Regions from separate parts of the Ochrobactrum quorumnocens genome, predicted to be linked through region 2. Evidence: riboswitches for the same ligand, from Rfam matches in the RefSeq annotation. Region 2 holds a riboswitch; each other region holds the start of a gene.
What was found. A riboswitch is a leader RNA that binds a small molecule or an ion and turns the genes downstream of it on or off. The one in region 2 is predicted to bind cobalamin.

Region 1: it holds a riboswitch for cobalamin, as region 2 does, so the genes downstream of both, nrdH (glutaredoxin-like protein NrdH) here and CES85_RS16215 (CbtB domain-containing protein) in region 2, are expected to answer to the same signal.
Region 3: it holds a riboswitch for cobalamin, as region 2 does, so the genes downstream of both, CES85_RS01050 (ABC transporter substrate-binding protein) here and CES85_RS16215 (CbtB domain-containing protein) in region 2, are expected to answer to the same signal.
Region 4: it holds a riboswitch for cobalamin, as region 2 does, so the genes downstream of both, metE (5-methyltetrahydropteroyltriglutamate--homocysteine S-methyltransferase) here and CES85_RS16215 (CbtB domain-containing protein) in region 2, are expected to answer to the same signal.

Annotation. Positions count from the first base shown of each region.
Region 1 covers NZ_CP022603.1:1,297,514-1,302,555, forward strand. Annotated here, with positions in the region: gene nrdF (class 1b ribonucleoside-diphosphate reductase subunit beta) at 1-230, opposite strand, end outside; gene nrdE (class 1b ribonucleoside-diphosphate reductase subunit alpha) at 245-2,464, opposite strand; gene nrdI (class Ib ribonucleoside-diphosphate reductase assembly flavoprotein NrdI) at 2,440-2,859, opposite strand; gene nrdH (glutaredoxin-like protein NrdH) at 2,886-3,107, opposite strand; cobalamin riboswitch at 3,401-3,618, opposite strand; gene CES85_RS06140 (SDR family oxidoreductase) at 3,719-4,549, opposite strand; gene CES85_RS06145 (iron-containing alcohol dehydrogenase) at 4,936-5,042, shown strand, end outside.
Region 2 covers NZ_CP022604.1:1,379,153-1,384,194, reverse strand. Annotated here, with positions in the region: gene CES85_RS16225 (isobutyryl-CoA dehydrogenase) at 1-296, opposite strand, end outside; gene CES85_RS16220 (cobyric acid synthase) at 479-1,942, shown strand; cobalamin riboswitch at 1,964-2,202, shown strand; gene CES85_RS16215 (CbtB domain-containing protein) at 2,254-2,442, shown strand; gene CES85_RS16210 (CbtA family protein) at 2,531-3,256, shown strand; gene cobU (bifunctional adenosylcobinamide kinase/adenosylcobinamide-phosphate guanylyltransferase) at 3,262-3,795, shown strand; gene cobW (cobalamin biosynthesis protein CobW) at 3,800-4,849, shown strand; gene cobN (cobaltochelatase subunit CobN) at 4,853-5,042, shown strand, end outside.
Region 3 covers NZ_CP022603.1:180,520-185,561, reverse strand. Annotated here, with positions in the region: gene CES85_RS01055 (FecCD family ABC transporter permease) at 1-484, opposite strand, end outside; gene CES85_RS01050 (ABC transporter substrate-binding protein) at 481-1,509, opposite strand; cobalamin riboswitch at 1,678-1,918, opposite strand; gene CES85_RS01045 (Bug family tripartite tricarboxylate transporter substrate binding protein) at 2,157-3,107, shown strand; gene CES85_RS01040 (tripartite tricarboxylate transporter TctB family protein) at 3,104-3,601, shown strand; gene CES85_RS01035 (tripartite tricarboxylate transporter permease) at 3,614-5,042, shown strand, end outside.
Region 4 covers NZ_CP022603.1:1,476,570-1,481,611, forward strand. Annotated here, with positions in the region: gene CES85_RS06970 (DUF922 domain-containing Zn-dependent protease) at 1-414, shown strand, start outside; gene metE (5-methyltetrahydropteroyltriglutamate--homocysteine S-methyltransferase) at 532-2,892, opposite strand; cobalamin riboswitch at 2,997-3,266, opposite strand; gene CES85_RS06980 (polysaccharide biosynthesis protein) at 3,637-5,042, shown strand, end outside.

The sequences.
Region 1 (5,042 bases), on a different replicon from region 2:
TCAAGAAGGGTCAGGCCGGTGAAAACGCGGATAGTGAGCTGCTGCTCTTCCGGCTTCAACGTTTCCCACGACTGAATGTCGTTCGACAGCGGCACTTTTTCCGGCAACCAGAAATTGCCGGTCAGACGGTTCCAGACCTCAAGGTCCTTATCGTCATCGATGCGGTTCCAGTTGATAGCGCGCACGAGACCAGGCTTTTTGGAAGGGTTGGATTTGAATTGCATATTCATTGGTTTCACCTTGGTCATAGGGCGCAGGATACGCAGCCTTCAACCTGCGTCCCTTCTAGCGCCATCTGGCGCAAGCGGATGTAATAAATGGTCTTGATGCCCTTCTTCCAGGCATAGATCTGTGCCTTGTTGATATCGCGCGTGGTGGCGGTATCACGGAAGAACAGCGTCAGCGACAAGCCCTGATCGACGTGCTGGGTAGCCGCAGCATAGGTATCGATGATCTTTTCCGGTCCGATCTCGTATGCGTCCTGATAATATTCCAGATTATCATTCGTCATGAAAGCAGCCGGGTAGTAAACGCGGCCAATCTTGCCTTCCTTACGAATTTCGATCTTGGAAACGATCGGATGGATCGAAGAGGTCGAATGATTGATGTAGGAGATCGAGCCTGTCGGCGGTACGGCTTGCAGGTTCTGGTTATAAAGTCCGCCTTCCATGACGGCCTTCTTCAGTTCCTGCCAATCTTCCTGCGTCGGGATGGCAATACCTGCATCTTCAAAGAGTTGGCGCACCTTGTCGGTCGCAGGCTCCCAGACCTGATCGGTATATTTGTCGAAATATTCGCCAGAGGCGTATTTTGACTTCTCAAAGCCCTTGAACGAGCTGCCCTGTTCGATGGCAAGGCGGTTAGAAGCTCGGATAGCGTGATAAGCCACCGTATAAAAGTAGATATTGGTGAAATCGACGCCTTCATCCGAACCGTAATAAATACGCTCCCGAGCGAGATAGCCGTGCAGGTTCATCTGACCAAGGCCAATGGCATGGCTCTCGTCATTGCCGCGTGCAATAGATGGAACTGATCCGATGTGGCTCATGTCGGCAACAGCCGTCAGCGCGCGGATCGATGTTTCAATCGTCTTGCCAAAATCGGGGCTATCCATGGCTGCTGCGATATTGAGCGAGCCGAGATTGCAGGAAATATCCTTACCCAGATATTCATAAGACAGATCATCATTAAAGACGCTGGCTTCACTGACCTGAAGAATTTCCGAGCAAAGATTGCTCATGGTGATACGGCCATCGATCGGGTTGGCGCGGTTCACCGTGTCTTCGAACATGATGTAAGGATAGCCGGACTCGAACTGAATTTCCGCCAGAACTTGGAAGAAGTCACGTGCATTGATCTTCTTCTTGCGAATACGGCCATCATTGACCATTTCGCGATATTTTTCGGTGACGGAGATTTCCGTCATCGGCACGCCATAGACGCGTTCAACGTCATACGGCGAGAAGAGATACATATCCTCATCGTTCTTGGCGAGTTCAAAGGTGATATCCGGGATTACCACGCCAAGCGACAGCGTCTTGATGCGGATTTTCTCATCCGCATTTTCGCGCTTGGTGTCGAGGAAGCGCATGATGTCGGGGTGATGCGCGTTCAGATAAACGGCGCCTGCACCCTGACGTGCACCAAGCTGGTTTGCATAAGAGAAACTGTCTTCCAGCAGCTTCATTACAGGGATGATGCCCGACGACTGGTTCTGGATCTGCTTGATTGGTGCACCGGCTTCACGGATATTGGTAAGGCTCAGCGCCACGCCGCCGCCGCGCTTTGAAAGCTGCAAGGCGGAGTTGATCGAGCGGCCAATCGATTCCATGTTATCTTCAACACGCAGAAGGAAGCACGAGACGAGTTCGCCACGCTGCTTTTTACCTGCATTGAGAAAGGTCGGCGTCGCTGGCTGATAACGGCCCGCAATGATTTCATCGACCATTTCACGCGCATGTTGTTCATTGCCGCGCGCAAGCGCAAGCGCAACCATGCAGACACGGTCTTCATAGCGCTCAAGATAGCGCTGACCATCAAAGGTCTTCAGCGTGTAGCTGGTGTAATATTTGAACGCGCCAAGGAAAGTCGGAAAGCGGAACTTCTTGTCATAGGCATGATCGAAGAGATCGCGCACGAAATTGAAGGAATACTGGTCCAGCACTTCGCGCTCGTAATAGCCTTCGGTGACCAGATAATCGAGTTTTTCACGCAGATTGTGAAAGAACACCGTGTTCTGGTTGACGTGCTGAAGGAAATACTGCTGCGCGGCCTGACGGTCGCGTTCAAGCTGGATTTTGCCTTCATCGTCATAAAGGTTCAGCATCGCATTGAGCGCGTGATAATCGAGCCCGGTTTCAGGCAGCTTTGCTGCCTTGCTTGCTGCCGACGCCGATGGCTCCTGCTTTTCCGATGAGGCGACCGTCTCGCGCTCACGGGTCAAGGTTGTGTCTGCCGTGTCCAAAATCGTTCCATCCCGTCTCTAACATTGCCAAGGTCTTCGTCAGTTCCCAAAAGCTCGAAACGATAGAGGTAGGGAACCTGACACTTGGTAGAAATGATCTTACCGGCGAGGCCGAAGGCTTCACCGAAATTGCTGTTTCCTGCGGCGATGACACCGCGAATGAGGGATCGGTTATCGGCATCATTGAGAAACCGAATGACCGGCTTGGGAACAGCGCCTTTCGCACCGCCGCCGCCATAGGTGGGGGTTACGAGCACAAACGGCTCATTCACCCGTAACAAGCCAGCATCGTCTTCATAGCTTTCCAGCGGAATGCGTTTTGAGCGCATTCCCAGACGCATCACAAAACGATGCGTGTTCTCTGAACGACTGGAAAAATATACGATCTGGCCCATTGCGAAATCCCGACAGCGATTGGGCTTTATGCGAGCGAGCTGATCATATCCGGACGGAAACCAGCCCAATGGGTTTCACCCACAACAACAACCGGCACCTGACGGTAGCCGAGACCCTGAACGAGATCGTACGCATCGGCATTGGCGGAAATGTCGATGACATCATATTCAATGCCCTGACGGTCGAGTGCGCGAGTGGTGGCGGTGCACTGGACGCAGGCGGGCTTGCTATAGACGGTGACGTTCATTTTTTCCTCACTGGGGATCGGTTGTATCGGTTGCGACTTACTGGGATGAAGACGCAAAATAACGCTCACGCATTATCGAATGCGTGCAGAAAGACTCGGAAACTGGAGAAATGCGGCTCGCCCGAGTGGCAAACCAAAAGTACTAGCCCGTAAAGGGCGGACCGGAACTGTTTGGTCTCAAATTACTCGACATGCTTGTCACCCCGAAGCTTTGGAGGGGATATTCGGGGGCAGCAACAGACATGGCAAAACGCTGCCACATTCTATTACGCACCAACCGGACACCCCGCCCGTGGACGTTCACGTTCAAGGCAGGTCTCCTGGCTCACGACTCACCGCTTTGGTCCGCCTTCCCGGTTTTAACCAGTGGCATATGGACGTAAAGCTCATCGCTTACAGTTGCGGGGGCAGCTACGGCATAACCACATCCATCATGAATGCAACGCACCGTATTCCCATCTTCGCTTTTTGATTCTCACGAATCGCAAGAACCTTGAACACAAGATATAGTATCCGAAGTTAAAAAGTCGTCAATGGATAGACGGTTCAAAAAAATTAAATATGGGCTTTAATGAGGGGCACCTGTGAATAGCAGGGATATCTATCAGGCTTCACTCACTCGGTTTGATAGGCTTGGGCCGGAACTCGGGTTTTATAGCCTTCAACGCCATCCGATCCACAAGATGTGGTGCAATCAGCTTCAGCCACCGACCAAATCGCATCTGCCGCGTCATCAACACCTCGCGTTTGCGGCGACTGATTCCCTCGAGCATCAACTCGACCGCCTGCTGGACGGACATCATATTGTCTTCGCGAACACCGCTCACACCCAGAGCAGAGCCACTTGCCCCATAACCAACCTTGCGGATGTCGGTTTTCACCACACCGGGATAAATTATTGTCACCGATATGCCGCTCGGTTCCAATTCCGATCGCAGCGCCTCACAAAACCCGGAAAGTGCAAACTTGGTGCCGCTATAGGCTGAGCGTCCAGGGACCCCAATCAGCCCCGCAACTGAGGAGACAGCAACGATGCGTCCTTTGGTTTTAGCTAGATATGGCAGTGCTGCATGGATAGGCCAGATGCTGCCCCAGTAATTGAGCTCCATCAGATCATGCATCCACTGCAAGTCTTCCGGTTTGATCTCGGCAAAATTGGCGTGAGCTGACATGCCCGCATTGACGATCAGCGTATCAATTTGCCCGAAAACGGCAGCGGTCTTTTCTATCAGAGCAATGCAGTCCTTGCGATCAGTCACGTCAGTCGGCACCACCAGAACCCTGCAGCCCGACTGATCAAGTTCCCCAGCAAGCGCTTGCAACTTATCGACATTACGCGCCGCCAGAACCAGTGCCGCCTTGCTGCCATCGCGTATAGCGGTCTGACGCGCAGCCTCAGCTCCAATCCCGTCAGATGCTCCTGTTATGATTGTTACTTCCATGACAAGCCCCAGCTCGATTGAATGAAAATACGACGCCAAGTTACAGTTGCCGTCTTGTAACGTCCAGCGTTCCGAGAAGAGCCTGTTGCAAGCAGTTATGTGTTCACGTGAGCGTTATTACCCTCATTGGTCGAAGGGATAAATTGACAGTCAGGCGTCCTTTCCTGTATCGATCTAAATAATCCTGAACATTGTTCAATATATCGAACAATTAAGAAGAGGTCCTCCCAAGCATCTCTTCAAACGACCGGTGCATCGGCTGCGCCGGGAAACTGTCGGACTGGCTTTCCCTTGTGCGAAAGCCAGTCCGCTCATCAACCCAGCGCCAGTGTGCCGGCGAGGAATGAGAGACCTCAGCTCTGGGGAATTTGGATAAGGGTGGAAATATGACTGAAGGGATCAAGCCATTTTCGTTCGACACGGTCGGCTCGATGCTCGTTGAGTGGGGGGCTGCAAAGCGTCTCGGCGAAATTCTGAGCGAACGGTTTTCTGA
Region 2 (5,042 bases):
GCCATATTGTGTATGGAAATAAACGCTGAAAAAGCAGGACAAGCTTCGGCCAAAGCCTCAAAAATAAGGACTGCATCCGAGCGCTTGAGCGCTGAGCCGCCAACATCGTCGCGGACATAAATGCCGCCCATCCCCAGAGGGCCGGTTTCTTTAATGACGTCTATGGGAAAGTGTTTGTCACGATCCCATTGCAGCGCATGAGGCGCTACAAAATCGGCAGCAAAACCACGCGCCATCTCCTGAATAGCGAGTTGGTCTTCGTTGAGTTCGAATTGATTCTGGTCCGCCGTATCCATGGTTTCCTCCCTATGAGCACCGCGCTTCCTATGGCGACTAGACCACAACCTTGTCAGACTGCCAACGCCCTATTGGAATAATGTTGCTCACTTTTGTAATAATCGGATGCGCATTTTTGCATATAAACTTGCGGAAAGGAGCAGCGATTGCCAGTCGTAGAAACTTGGGATAGGCACGGGGCATGACACGCGCGATCATGTTTCAGGGAACGGGTTCGGATGTCGGCAAAAGCGTGCTTGTTGCAGGTCTTTGCCGGGTTGCTCGCAATCGCGGACTGATAGTCCGGCCATTTAAGCCACAGAATATGTCCAATAATGCAGCCGTCAGTGACGATGGCGGCGAAATTGGCCGCGCACAGTGGCTGCAGGCATTGGCCTGCGGTGTACCATCATCTTTTCACATGAACCCGGTTCTTTTGAAACCGCAGACCGATATGGGCAGTCAGGTGATTGTTCAGGGGCGGGTGCGGGGCGAGGCACGCGGCCGCTATTATCAACAGTTGAAGCCGCAACTAATGGCGGCGGTGATGGAATCTTTCGCAAAGGTCAGCGACGGTGCTGATCTTGTGCTGATCGAAGGGGCCGGTTCGCCTGCCGAGATCAATTTGCGCGCTGGTGACATCGCCAATATGGGCTTTGCGACGCAAGCCAATGTGCCGGTAGTGCTGGTGGGTGACATTGACCGGGGCGGGGTGATTGCCTCACTGGTCGGCACGCACACAATTTTGTCAGAAGAAGACCGTGCGATGGTGCGTGGGTTTCTCATCAATAAGTTTCGCGGTGATATTTCGCTGTTCGATGATGGCTTGACTGCGATCACAGACTTTACCGGTTGGCGTTCTTTCGGCGTTGTCCCGTGGCTCAAAGCAGTGTCGCGTTTGCCAGCAGAAGATTCGGTCGTGCTGGAACGGGCAACGCGCGGTGATGCCCAGGCGCTGAAAGTAGCAGTGCCAATGCTGCCGCGTATCGCCAACTTCGATGATCTTGACCCACTTAAGGCGGAAGCACAGGTTGAAGTTGTCATGGTTCCGCCTGGTCAGCCTTTGCCCAATGACGCAGGCCTTGTCGTTCTGCCGGGAACAAAGTCCACGATAGCCGATTTGATTGCCTTCCGAGAAAACGGTTGGGAGCATGATCTTCATGCTCATGTGCGACGCGGGGGGTATGTTCTTGGTATTTGTGGCGGATTTCAGATGCTTGGAAGCCGCATCAGTGATCCTGACGGTATCGAAGGGCAGGTTCGCGAGATTGAAGGGCTTGGATTGCTCGATGTTGAGACGGTCATGGAGCCGGAAAAAGTAGTGCGCAATGTCGCGGCTCGCTCGATGCTTTTTGATACAGCCCTTGAAGGTTACGAAATCCATATAGGCCGCAGCATAAGCAGCACGGGGAGCGCAGATATTATTCGACCGTTTGCCCGGATAGATGACCATGATGACGGAGCGGTATCAGCGAATGGCCGGATCATGGGCACTTATCTGCATGGTGTGTTCGGTGCCGATGCATACAGACACCAGTTTCTGGCTTCTCTCGGCGTCAGTGGTTCGGGCATAAACTATCGCGCGAGCATAGAAGCAGCACTTGATGAGCTGGCCGACGGATTGGAGCGGTGTCTCGATATCGATGGGCTGTTCGCACTCGATTGACGCCGTCATAGCGAAAGCCTAGTGTCCTTTTACGCAATAGGTTTTTGCCGGGACGAATCTCGGCAATACCAAAAGGGAATGCGACGGACGGACCCATATCGGGCGTCTTTATCGCAGCCGACCCCGCGACTGTAGAACGGAGAGGGATGAGGCAGGCCGGGCAACCGGCAACCACTGGAAACCATCGACTGGTTTCTGGGAAGGTGCTTCACTCCTTACGACCCGTGAGCCAGGAGACCTGCCTGCTGCGTGAAGGACATTGTGTCCGTACCCCATGGGAGGTTTTCCCAGCTGCCTGCACGGAGGTTGTCATGGCTGCGCGTAAAGAAAATTCACTTTCAACTACCCTCCCTCTACCCCTTGCTGCTCGTCTTGGTACGGCGGTGGTGTCGCTTATGCTCGGCGCGTTCCTGATCTACGGCGTCGGTCTTGCGCATTCAGATACGCTGCATGATTCGGCGCATGACACGCGTCATTCCTACGGCTTTCCCTGCCACTAAGCTGCTCGATCAAGCTTGTACGATTTGGTGCATTGAAACGCTCGATGGTGGACGGCCATCTGAGCGAAATTGCTGTTGAGGGTATGAAATGTTGATCCGTTATTTGTTGGCTACGCTTGCTGCGGGCCTTTTGGCTGGGCTTTTGGTCACGCCTGCGATGTATCTAAAGACTGTGCCGCTGATCATTCAGGCGGAAACCTATGAAGACGCCGGTGGCGGTCATAGCCATGGTGATGTGGAAGCTGCCGCGCCACATGATCATGCTGCTGCTGCGCCTGCAGCCAGCGAAGGCGAAGAAGCTGGAGCCGAACTGCCATTTGGCCGTCTCGGCAACACGGTTCTTGCCAATCTTGTCGCGGGCGCAGGCTTTGCGCTGTTGCTTGGCGGTGTTGCATTGCTGCTTGGCCGACGTATCACGCCGCAAAACGGCATTTTCTGGGGGATGGCCGGTTTCTTTGCGATCGCATTTCTGCCAGCTCTTGGGCTTTCGCCGGAATTGCCGGCTATGCCTGCTGCAGATTTGGCGCAACGTCAGCTCTGGTGGCTTTCAACAGTCGTTCTGAGCGGTGTCGGCATTTATTTGCTGGTTCTTCGCGGCGAGGTCATTTCCAAGATCCTTGGTCTGGTTCTGATCGTTGCGCCGCATCTTTACGGCGCGCCGCATCCTGAAGATATTTCCTCGCCAATTCCATCGCTGCTTGCCTCGCAATATGCTGTCGCGTCTCTTGCGACCAATCTCTTCATGTGGGCGGTAATCGGCCTGGCACTTGGCTGGTTCATTCAGACTTACGCAAAATCGGAAGTCGAAGGCTGATAAACATGGCTTCGCCCGGAAATGAAAATGCGAAAATCACATTCGTTCTTGGCGGAGCCCGCTCAGGAAAATCGTCGTTTGCGGAGACAATGGTCGAGACGTCCGGGCTTCAGCCTGTTTATCTGGCGACAGGACGTGCGTTCGATTCTGAAATGGAAAGCCGTATCGTAACGCATCGCGACCGGCGCGGTCCGCAATGGCAAACGCAAGAAGAGCCGCTTGATCTTGTGGGCGCTCTTGAAAAACATACAGGTAATGACCGCTTCGTGCTGGTTGATTGCCTGACGCTCTGGATCACCAACCTGATGATGGCAGAGCAGGACATCGCGAATGCAACTGATGTTCTCGTTGCCACACTACCAAAGCTTTCCGGCCCGGTTGCTTTCGTCTCCAATGAGGTAGGGCTGGGCATTGTGCCGGAAAATCGTATGGCGCGGGAATTTCGCGACCATGTCGGTTTTTTGCATCAGGCGGTGGCTACAGCGGCAGATGAAGTTTATTTTCTGGCGGCAGGATTGCCGCTCAAAATGAAGGGATAATTCGATGCATGGTCAGAAGATACCGGCAACCGTGATCACGGGATTCTTAGGTTCTGGCAAGACAACGATGATCCGCAACCTGTTGGAAAATGCCAATGGCAAGCGGATTGCGCTCATTATCAATGAGTTTGGTGATCTGGGCGTTGATGGCGGTATTTTGAAAGGTTGCGGCATCGAGACTTGCCGCGAGGAAGATATCATTGAGCTGAACAATGGCTGCATCTGCTGCACCGTGGCAGACGATTTTATCCCAACAATGACCAAGCTTTTGGATCGTGCAGATCGTCCTGATCATATCGTCATTGAAACTTCGGGTCTTGCCCTGCCGCAGCCGTTGGTCGCAGCCTTCAACTGGCCGGAAATCAAGACACAGGTTACAGTCGATGGTGTGGTGACTGTGATTGATGCTGCAGCCGTTGCCGAAGGTCGTTTTGCTGACGATCACGACAAGGTCGATGCGCAGCGTGCGGCGGACGAATCTCTTGATCATGAAAGCCCTTTAGAGGAACTTTTTGAGGACCAGATTCATGCGGCTGACCTCATCGTTCTAAATAAGTCTGATCTTATCGATGCGGCTAAGCTTGATCAGGTGAAAGCCGATGTGGCAGAGCGTTCATCGCGCCGCGTCAACATGGTGCCTGCAAGTTTCGGCAAGCTCGGTGCCGATGTACTGCTCGGTCTTGGTGTGGGCACGGAAGACGATATTGCCAATCGCAAATCGCATCATGAAATCCATCATGCTGATGGTCATGAGCATGATCACGATGAGTTCGAGAGCTTTATTGTTGAGGCCGGATCGGTTGCCGATCCAAAGGCTTTTGCAGAAAAGCTAAAGACTGTCATCGCCGATCACGATGTTCTGCGTCTTAAGGGCTTTGTCGATGTACCGGGCAAGCCGATGCGTTTGGTTGTGCAGGCGGTTGGTCCGCGTATCGAACATTATTTCGATCGCCCATGGGGTGCTGGCGAGGAGCGCAAAACGCGCCTCGTCGTCATCGGTCTACATGACATTGATGAAGTGGCAATTGCCGAAGCGGTGAAAGACGCCGCTTAATCCATGCATCTTTTACTTGCCCAGAAAGGTACGATTAACGACGGCAACGAGGCCATCGATCTTGGCCAGACGCCGGGTGACATACTGTTCCTTTCCGCTGCCGACACCGAATTGGCCAGTCTTGCCCAAGCTAATCAGCTTGTGCAGGGCGGGCCAAGCATACGGCCAAGTCTGAGACTCGCCAATTTCTTGA
Region 3 (5,042 bases), on a different replicon from region 2:
CGCGCCCTGCCCGCAATGCGAGCAGGGAAACGAGAACAAAAGCAACGATTGCGCCAATAAACGCTCCCACTGACAACGAGAGCACACCAGCACCAATTCCGAGAATAGCAACGCTCACTGCCCCCGTTGAAGCCCCGGCAGAAATACCCAGAATATAGGGATCAGCCAGCGAATTGCGGAGAAGCGATTGCAGAACCACACCTGACAAGGCCAGTGCCGCACCGCAGCAAGCTGCGACAACAGCACGGCTCAGCCGATAGCTCCAAACGATACCTTCATCAATCGGCGCGAGTGGGTAACCGGCATTCCAGACGCGGTTGGCGATGGTTTTAGCCACCACGTCCAGAGGTATTGCGGTTTCGCCAATGGCAGCACCCAGCCACAAAGCAACAAAGAGCAGGACGAGCGCAAGTGCTCCCCAAAGCACCCGGGAACTCATCGTGGTTTTTAATGAAATGCCTGCCGTGGCTGCCTTTGACGTCACTTGTTCATATCCGAACCGGCGATATCAGCAGCCAGCGTTTCAATGCCTTCGATCACTCTCAGCGACGTGCTCATCGACTGCGCATCGATATCAAAAACATACCCGTCTTCAACAGCAGGCATCAACTTCGTCACTGGATCAGACTTGAGAAACTCGTGTTTGACTGCAATGTCATCAGCAGGATAACGACGACGATCCAGCTTTGCTGCAACGATCATCGACGGCCCCGCCTTGGCGATGGTTTCCCAACCCACGGCTGGCCATTCTTCTTCACTCTCAATCACATTCTTGATGCCGAGTGCAGAAAGGATATAGGCAGGAGCGCCGAACTTACCGGCAACATACGGATCAGCATCAACCTGCGTGCTTGAGAACCATGCAACCGCTGAGAGCTTGCCATCGGAGGAGCCGATCTTTTGGCGGGCCGCGTCTTCACGTGCCTTGAGGTCTGCGATCAGCTTTTCACCACGATCCTGTACATTGAAGATCTGAGCCAGTTCGCCGATTTCCTGATAGACGATATTCATCGTGAATGGCGCTGTGCGAATACCATCGCCGCCACCTGAATTATCTTTGCCAACGCAATCGGAAGGCGATGTATAGGCAGGAATACCTAATTCTTCGAACTGTTCCGGCTTTGCGACAATGCCCATTGGGCCAACGTGCCACTGGAAATCCGCTGTAACGATATCTGGCTTCTGCGCCAGTACGCTTTCAAAACTCGGATCGTTATCTGCCAGGCGCTTTACCTTGGCATTCACATCTTCAAAGCCTTTGAGGACTGGGCCGAACCAAACGGCCGTACCCACAACTTTGTCGCCGAGGCCAAGGCTGTAGAGAATCTCGGTGCTGCTCTGACCAACGGCCACTGCCCGCTCCGGTGCATGTTTGAAGGTTACATCGCGACCACAGTTTTTCAGTGTTAGCGGATATTGGGTTTCAGCTGCCTGCGCTGCGAAACTGGTTGCGAAAAGAGCGACTGCGCCCAGAAGTGCGCTAAATGGCACTTGGCCTGAAAGTTTCATTTAAATCCCCGAAATGACATGAGAAAAAGCCGCATCAAACGGCGGAAGCGATCCGGCGCATGAAGCAGACTGACATATCCGGGGATATGAATGACAATGGGAGGCGACGTCTTACGACGTTTAAAGCTGTCATAACCAACTCCTGCTCCGGGCATCCCCGCCCGTGACAATGGACTACGTTAGACGGCAGGTCTCCTGGCTTGCGGATATTCGCTGTTCATCTGCCTTCCCGAGCCGTTTTTAAGTGACTCAGTGGCATGACGCTTTTGGGGCGTCACGAGGATGAACGGCAATCCGCTTACAGTTGCGGGGGCAGCCACGGTCTCGGCCCCTTTTGGGTCGTCCTCACCGTGTTCCCTATTAATCCCCTTCACTCTCGGTCGGGGGAACCGTCGTAACTGTATTACATTCTGGTATTATACGCGTCAAGCGAAGCCGAAGACTTAATCGGCTATATAAAACCGTCGCATCAGACTTTTTGCTAATACTGTCAAACGAGTAAAAAGTTGAGGGGAACCTTGCTGGTATATTGCAATTCTCTGCTGTAGTCTCCAGATCAAGAGTCTCTGCCCGGGAAGCAGAGGATTTTGAGGAGGGCTGTCAAAAGACAGCAGCAAAATGCGCGCAAGTGCATTCAGGGAGGATTTATGCGTAAATGGATTCTGGCCATTACATCCGTGACGGCGCTCGCGATAGCGGGAGCAGCTTCGGCGGAAGATTATAAGGTTCTAGCACCAGCAGCACCGGGCGGCGGATGGGATCAGACAGCACGCACAATGCAAAGCGTGCTTCAGGACGAAAAGATTTCCGGTAGCGTTCAGGTTATTAACGTTCCGGGTGCAGGTGGCACCATTGGCCTTGCCCAATTTGTCAATCAGAACAAAGGTGATCCGAGCCAGCTTATTGTGGGTGGATATGTCATGGTCGGCGCAATTCTGACCAACAATTCTCCCGTAAATCTTGATGCAATCACTCCGATTGCTCGCCTTACCGGCGAGTATGAAGCCATCGTTGTTCCAGCTTCTTCAGATATTCAAAATCTGGGTGATCTCGTCACCAAGCTCAAAGCCGATCCCGGTTCTGTTTCCTGGGGTGGCGGTTCTGCTGGCGGCACGGATCACATCACCGCAGGACTTTTCGCCAAAGCCATTGGCGTTGACCCGACCAAAGTCAATTACATCGCCTTCTCTGGTGGCGGTGAGGCACTTGCTGCTATCCTAGGTAATCAGGTCACCGTGGGCATTTCTGGCTACGGCGAGTTTGATCCACAGATCAAGGCTGGCACGCTTCGCATCATCGGTATTTCCAGTGACGAACGGGTTGAGGGCATCGACGCACCGACCTTTAAGGAAAGCGGCGTTGACGTTTCGATCCAGAATTGGCGCATGGTGGGCGCTGCTCCCGGCATTACTGCGGAACAGGTAGCGGGCATCAACACCGATGTTGAGAAGATGGTGAAGTCGGAATCCTGGCAGAAGGCCCTCAAGGATAAAGGCTGGGCCGACACCTATCTCGCAGGCGATGCGTTCAAGGAACAACTTGCCAAAGACGTGGCGTCTACTGAAACTATCCTCAAGGAAATCGGCCTCGTCAAATGACAGGACCTGAACAGCAGGCAGAGCGCCGTTCCACAGAAACGGCGCCAGATTACGCAGCTCTTGTGATCGCCCTCATTCTGGGGGCGGTTGCTGTCGCAATTGCCTGGTCCACGGCCTATGGGAATAACGTTCTTTCGTACTCACCGGTCGGGCCAAAAACAGTACCCTACATCATCGCAGCCGGACTGTTCATTCTGTCTATATGGACGGTGATCAGCGCATTTAAGGGTGAGTTTCCAGAGCGCGAGCATCAGGAAATTGCGCCGATGGCCTGGATCATCGGTGGGTTGGTCATTCAAATGCTGACGATGAAGACCCTGGGCTTTTCCATTGCAACGGGCTTGCTCTTTGCGGCAACGGCGCGCGGATTTGGTTATCGCAAGTTCTGGATCAGCGTCCCTGTCGGCATCGTCTTTGCATTCGCAATCTGGTTCATTTTTGCACGCGGCCTGCAGCTTTCGCTGCCATCAGGTTGGCTTGAGCATCTGGTTTAGAGCGAGATAACAATGGATACTGTCACTCTTCTCGCCAACGGACTTCTGGTGGCGCTTGAACCAGCGAACCTTATTTATGCGCTGATTGGCGTCACACTTGGTACGGCTGTTGGGGTGCTTCCGGGCATTGGTCCCGCACTCACTGTGGCGTTGCTTCTACCCGTTACCTATAAGCTGGATCCTGCTGGATCGCTCATTATGTTCGCGGGTATCTATTACGGTGGCATGTATGGAGGATCGACCACATCGATCCTGCTCAACACGCCTGGAGAAAGCGCTTCCATCGTCACGGCATTGGAGGGCAATAAAATGGCCCGAGCGGGGCGTGGAGGGCCAGCACTGGCGACCGCCGCCATCGGCTCATTTATTGCAGGGCTCATCGCTACTCTGGCATTGGCATTCGTTGCCCCCTGGGTGGTGAAGTTCGCCCTCTCCTTCGGTCCATCCGAGTATTTCGCGTTGATGCTGCTCGCTTTCATGACGGTGTCGGCAGCTTTCGGCGATTCCACTTTGCGCGGCCTCACCTCACTTTTCGTCGGCCTGACGCTTGGCCTGATCGGCATCGATCAACTGACCGGACAGGCACGTCTTGTGATGGGGACACCGAACCTTCTCGATGGCATCAATGTTACCACGCTTGCGGTGGCACTCTTTGCCATCGGCGAAACGCTTGCAGTCGTTTCCAAGAAATTGAGCCCTGACGATGAAGTTATTGCGGTCAAAGGCTCTGTCTGGATGACCAAGAATGACTGGAAGCGCTCTTGGATGCCATGGTTGCGAGGAACGGCAATCGGTTTTCCTATCGGCGCAATGCCTGCAGGCGGCGCAGACGTGTCGAGCTTCCTTTCCTATTCGGCAGAACGTCAATTCTCCAAACATCCGGAAGAGTTCGGTAAAGGCGCGATCGAGGGCGTTGCAGGGCCGGAAGCCGCGAACAACGCATCAGCTGCAGGTACTCTCGTACCCTTGCTGACGCTCGGGCTGCCAACGACAGCGACGGCTGCAATCATGCTTGCCGGGTTCCAGCAATTCGGTCTGCAGCCCGGACCGTTGCTCTTTGTGACAAATGCTCCACTGGTTTGGGGGCTTGTCGCAAGTCTTCTGGTCGCCAATCTGATGCTGCTGGTTCTGAACCTGCCGCTTATCGGTCTATGGGTGAAGATGCTCACCATCCCACGCCACTGGCTTTATGCGGGTATTCTGGTGTTCGCCACACTCGGCACCATTGGCGCCAATGCATCGACATCGATGCTATTCGGCCTTCCGGTTTCGTTCGAGCTTGGCCTGCTTTTGGCATTCGGCCTGCTCGGTTATGTGCTCCGGCGCTTTTCCTACCCGATTGCTCCTGTCGTCGTGGGACTTATTCTTGGGCCGATGGCAGAGAAAAGCCTCCGCCAGGCACTGCAGATTAGTCAGGGAAACCCAATGACGCTGATAAACT
Region 4 (5,042 bases), on a different replicon from region 2:
GCGCACACGACCTTTGTGTTGACCTGGGATCGCAAGTTCGACAATTCCAACAATGGCTGCACAATTGTTTCGGCCAAGCCCAAGCTGAAAATCACCTATACACTGCCCAAGCCCTCACAGAAGCTGTCCTCACCGGTGAGAGAGAACTGGGAACGCTTCTATGATGGCATCTATAAGCACGAGCTTGTTCATGGCGACACCGCCAAAGATATGACACGCGAAATCGTCCGCACAACTGTTGGGCTTTCGATCCCGAACGATCCAAAGTGCCAGAAAATGCGCCGGGAACTGATCAATCGCATTACTGCGCTGGTCGAGGTTCAGCGCCAGCAAGGCCGTGATTTCGACCGTGTTGAAATGGGGTCCGGCGGCAATGTCGAGCAGCTCATTCTGGCGTTGGTGAATGGAGGCTAGAATTTCCAGCAATAGTGCGTGAGCCTTTTGCGTCGTAATGCGTTATGAAAAAGATAGAGCGGGTCCCAATGGGAACCGCTCTGGCCCATGCCTGCAATCCGGCATGGGCTTTTGTGTTTAAGTGAGTTCGGCGCGTAGCGCTTTGGCTGCCGCCACCATGTTGACGAGGGCAGGGCGCACCTCGTCCCATTTGCGGGTTTTCAAACCGCAATCGGGATTGACCCAGAGCTGTTCATCGGAAAGCTGCTTTCGGGCAAGCGCCAGCAGTTCCGTCATTTCGCTGACTTCCGGCACACGTGGCGAATGGATGTCATAAACGCCCGGCCCGATATCGTTCGGGTATTTAAACGACTTGAACGCATCGAGCAGCTCCATGCGTGAGCGTGAAGTTTCAATCGAAATCACGTCGGCATCCATATGAGCAATGGCATCGATGATGTCATTGAACTCCGAATAGCACATGTGGGTATGGATCTGTGTTTGGTCGGCCACACCGCTTGAACACAGACGGAAGCTTTCGACAGCCCAATCGAGGTAGGTCGACCAGTCAGTGCGACGCAGCGGCAAGCCTTCGCGCAAGGCGGCCTCGTCGATCTGGATCATGGTGGCACCCGCATCTTCCAGATCGCTCACTTCGTCACGGATGGCGAGCGCGATCTGTCGGCAGGTTGCGGCGCGTGAAATGTCATCACGAACAAACGACCAGTTGAGGATCGTCACAGGCCCGGTCAACATGCCCTTCATAGGCTTATCCGTCAGTGACTGCGCGTATTTCCACCAGTCAACCGTCATCGGCTCAGGACGGGAAACGTCACCGAAAATGATCGGAGGGCGGACATAGCGCGAGCCATAGCTCTGCACCCAGGCGTATTTTGTGAAAGCGAAGCCCGAGAGCTGCTCGCCAAAATACTGAACCATGTCGTTACGCTCGAACTCGCCATGCACCAGTACATCGAGGCCGATTTCTTCCTGCCAGCGAATGGCGGCTTCAGTTTCGCGCTGGATGAAGCTCTCATACTGCGCATTGCTGATCTCACCTTTGTTGACCGCTGCGCGTGCTTTGCGCACTTCAGGGGTCTGCGGAAAAGAGCCGATCGTCGTGGTGGGGAAAGTGGGTAAGCCGAGCTTGTCGCTTTGAATTTTGCGTCGCTCGGTGAACACGCTGTTGCGCTTCTTTTGAGCTTCCGTGACAGCGGCAACGCGCTGTTCAACAGCCAGACTGTGGACCTTTGGCGATGTGCGGCGGGCTGCAATGGCCTCACTTGCGGCTTTCAGTTCTGCAAGAACCGTGCTTTTGCCTGACGAAAGCGCACGTCCGAGGATAGCAATCTCATCGATCTTTTGTGCTGCAAAAGCGAGCCAGTTTTTAAGTTCTGCATCGAGTCCGGTTTCCAGTTCAAGATCAATCGGTACATGCAGGAGCGAGCAGGATGGGGCAATTTCGATGCGTTCCAGCCCGTGCTTTTCAACGATGGGCAGAATGTGGTCGATGATGGCATTGAGATCGGCGCGCCAGATATTGCGGCCGTCAATCACACCGAGAGACAGATGCTGATCGGGGCGTGCTTTCGCTACAATGTCGTTAAGCTGATTTGCGCCGCGTACCAGATCGACGTGAAGACCTGCGACCGGCAAAGCCAATGCAGTGTCGAGATTGTGGCCCAGCTCACCGAAATAGGTCGCAAGCAGGATTTTTGCGTCGGAAGCTGTGGCAAGACGCTGGTAAGCAAGTTCAAATGCGGCCTGTTCATTTGGGGTGAGATCGAGAACCAGCGCTGGTTCGTCAATCTGCACCCAGTCGGCACCGGCATTTGCAAGTTCACGCAGCAACTCTTCATAAACCGGCAGCAGCTTTGGCAGCAAGGCTACAGGATTAAAGCCTTCAGCGGTGGATTTAGCCAGCTTCAGGAATGTAACCGGGCCAAGAATAACTGGACGTGTGTGGATACCCAGTGCCTTGGCTTCGAGGAAGTGTTCCACCGGCTTGCGGGCGACAAGCCTGAACTCCTGATCGTCGGTGAGTTCTGGCACCATGTAGTGATAATTGGTGTCGAACCACTTGGTCATTTCAAGCGCAGTCACACCATGACTATGTGCGTGCCCATTCTCACGCCCATGTTCTTGATTGCCACAACCGCAATCGTTGCTTGTTTTGCCTTCGCTGCCACGCGCCATGGCGAAATAGGTCTGGAGCGATACGTCGCCGCCGGACCAGCCGTAACGGGCAGGGATGGCGCCGACCATTACAGCTGTATCGAGCACATGATCGTAAAGGGAGAAGTCGTTGGATGGAATTTTCGTGATGCCGTGATCGCGCAGTTCGGCCCAATTGGCCGCGCGCAAAGCGCTGGCAATCGTGAGCAGTTCTGCTTCAGACGATTTACCCGCCCAGAAAGCTTCGAGTGCAAATTTCAGTTCGCGATGACGGCCGATGCGCGGCACACCAAGGGTGGCGGTAGCGACGGTGGTTTGTGACATGGCTATATATACCCCGATATAGATGGGGGCGCGGGTTTACAGACGTGCGCGAAAAGGCTGCTTTTGGCAACCAGACCTGCGACACTCCGGGACACCCCGCCCGTGGACGTTGTTTTGTCATGGCAGGTCTCCTGGCTCGCGGGTCAGCGCTTCGATCCGCCTTCCCGAAACTTTCGTTCCAGTGGCATGATGGATTTCAGCTCGCCGCTTACAGTTGCGGGGGCAGCACCGGTTTTGCAGGATTATCTTTATCCTCACGCATGACCTTATCCGAAAAGTCGATAGACTTTTCGAGGATCAACGCTCGCGCACCGGTTTCCCTCTTAGCTTCCGTCGCACAGGTTGACGGAAGAACCATAACGTTCATTAGTTTGTCGGAAGCTCTGAGTTGTGTCAATATCATATAAAGAAATGTTTATATGTTTATGACGTTGAAGTTCCTGCTGCCGATTTTTATTGGCCTAAAGATGGAGGTGGATGACTGGAAGATTAGATAGAGAATTAAAGAAAACTCTAATAACAACATATAATTAGGGGAGTAGGCATAGTTTTTGTAAGCGTGTGCAATCTCAATTGATATGGCTCCGATGAGTGACTCGTGCTAACGGTGCAAATATTGGGCTGGTTTCGTTGTCAGTTATCTAACTTAGATGTCTGATATCACTGATTAAAAAGAGTTGAATTGGGCCGAATCCTCATCGGCGATTGATCGTTTTCCGCCTTGAGGGGGGCAGGATATATTCTATGAGTTTCAGATATCCCTGGCAAAGACTGGCTTTGTTACCGCGTGTCGGTAAGCAGATCATACTTCTGCTGAGCGACTGCCTTTTGTTGTTGCTCAGTGCCTATCTCGCCTTTGTTATGCGTCTTGGCTTTGTTTTTATCCCAACGCAGACGCAGATTTTCCTGATCGCCATCGCTCCGGCTCTGGCTATTCCAGTCTTTGTTCGTTTTGGTCTTTATCGAGCGATTATTCGCTATCTCGCCGAACGGGCCATCTGGCCGATTTTTCAGGCAACGGCGATCGCGGCGCTCTTCTGGGTGGCGCTGGTCTTTCTTATGGAATCCTATGGCGGCTCTGGTTTGCCGCGTTCGGTTCCGCTGCTCTACTGGCTTTTGAGCACTGTCCTTGTTTCGGCGAGCCGCTTTGGTGCAAAATGGCTTCTACGCAGTGCTGAAACCAGCAAGGTCTATTCAAGTACCGCGCTGATTATTGGCGTGGGCGAACCCGGACGCCAACTGGCGACAGCACTGAGAAGCCATAGCGATACACATGTGATCGGTTTTGTGGACCCGACGGGCCAGCTCAGTGGAATGGATATTATCGGGCTTCGCGTCTATGATGTATCTCAGATCCCCAACCTGATCGAAAACTTTGGAATTAGTCAGGTCGTCATTTCTGAGCCGGAACTGGATCAGAAGCAGCGGCAGGAGTTTGCGCGTCTGCTTGGCCGTCTCCCCGTCAGTACGCGTATTCTGCCCCCAATCGCTGATCTGACTGCGGGCAAATATCTTGTCAGCGCTCTGCGCAATGTCGAGATTGACGATTTGCTTGGGCGCTCGCCTGTACCGCCAGATGTCGATCTCCTCCGTGAAGTTGTCGAAGGCCGACGCATCATGGTGACGGGCGCTGGCGGGTCGATAGGTAGTCAGCTTTGCCGCACAATTGCACAGTGGAATCCCAGCTGTATCGTGCTGTTTGAATCCAGTGAATTTGCACTTTATCAGATCGAGCGGCAGCTACGTCAGATGGCACCTTGTGTTGTCATTCCGGTGCTTGGCACAGTCGCAAACCAGCATTGCGTTGAAAAAGCAATTCAAACACACGCTGTTGATACGGTCTATCATTGCGCGGCCTATAAGCATGTGCCGCTTGTCGAACAAAACCCGCTGGTCGGTATCAGCAACAATGTGTTTGGAACGCTGAACGTTGCAGCGGCAGCGCTTGCGACCGATGTCGAACGGATGGTGCTGATTTCATCTGACAAGGCCGTACGGCCAACGAATGTCATGGGCGCGACAAAGCGCTGGGCGGAACTTGTCGTTTATTACTACGGAACACTCGCTGAAAAGGCGGGCCAACATAAGTCGTTCTATTCCGTTCGCTTCGGCAATGTTCTGGGCTCTAACGGTTCAGTGGTTCCGCTTTT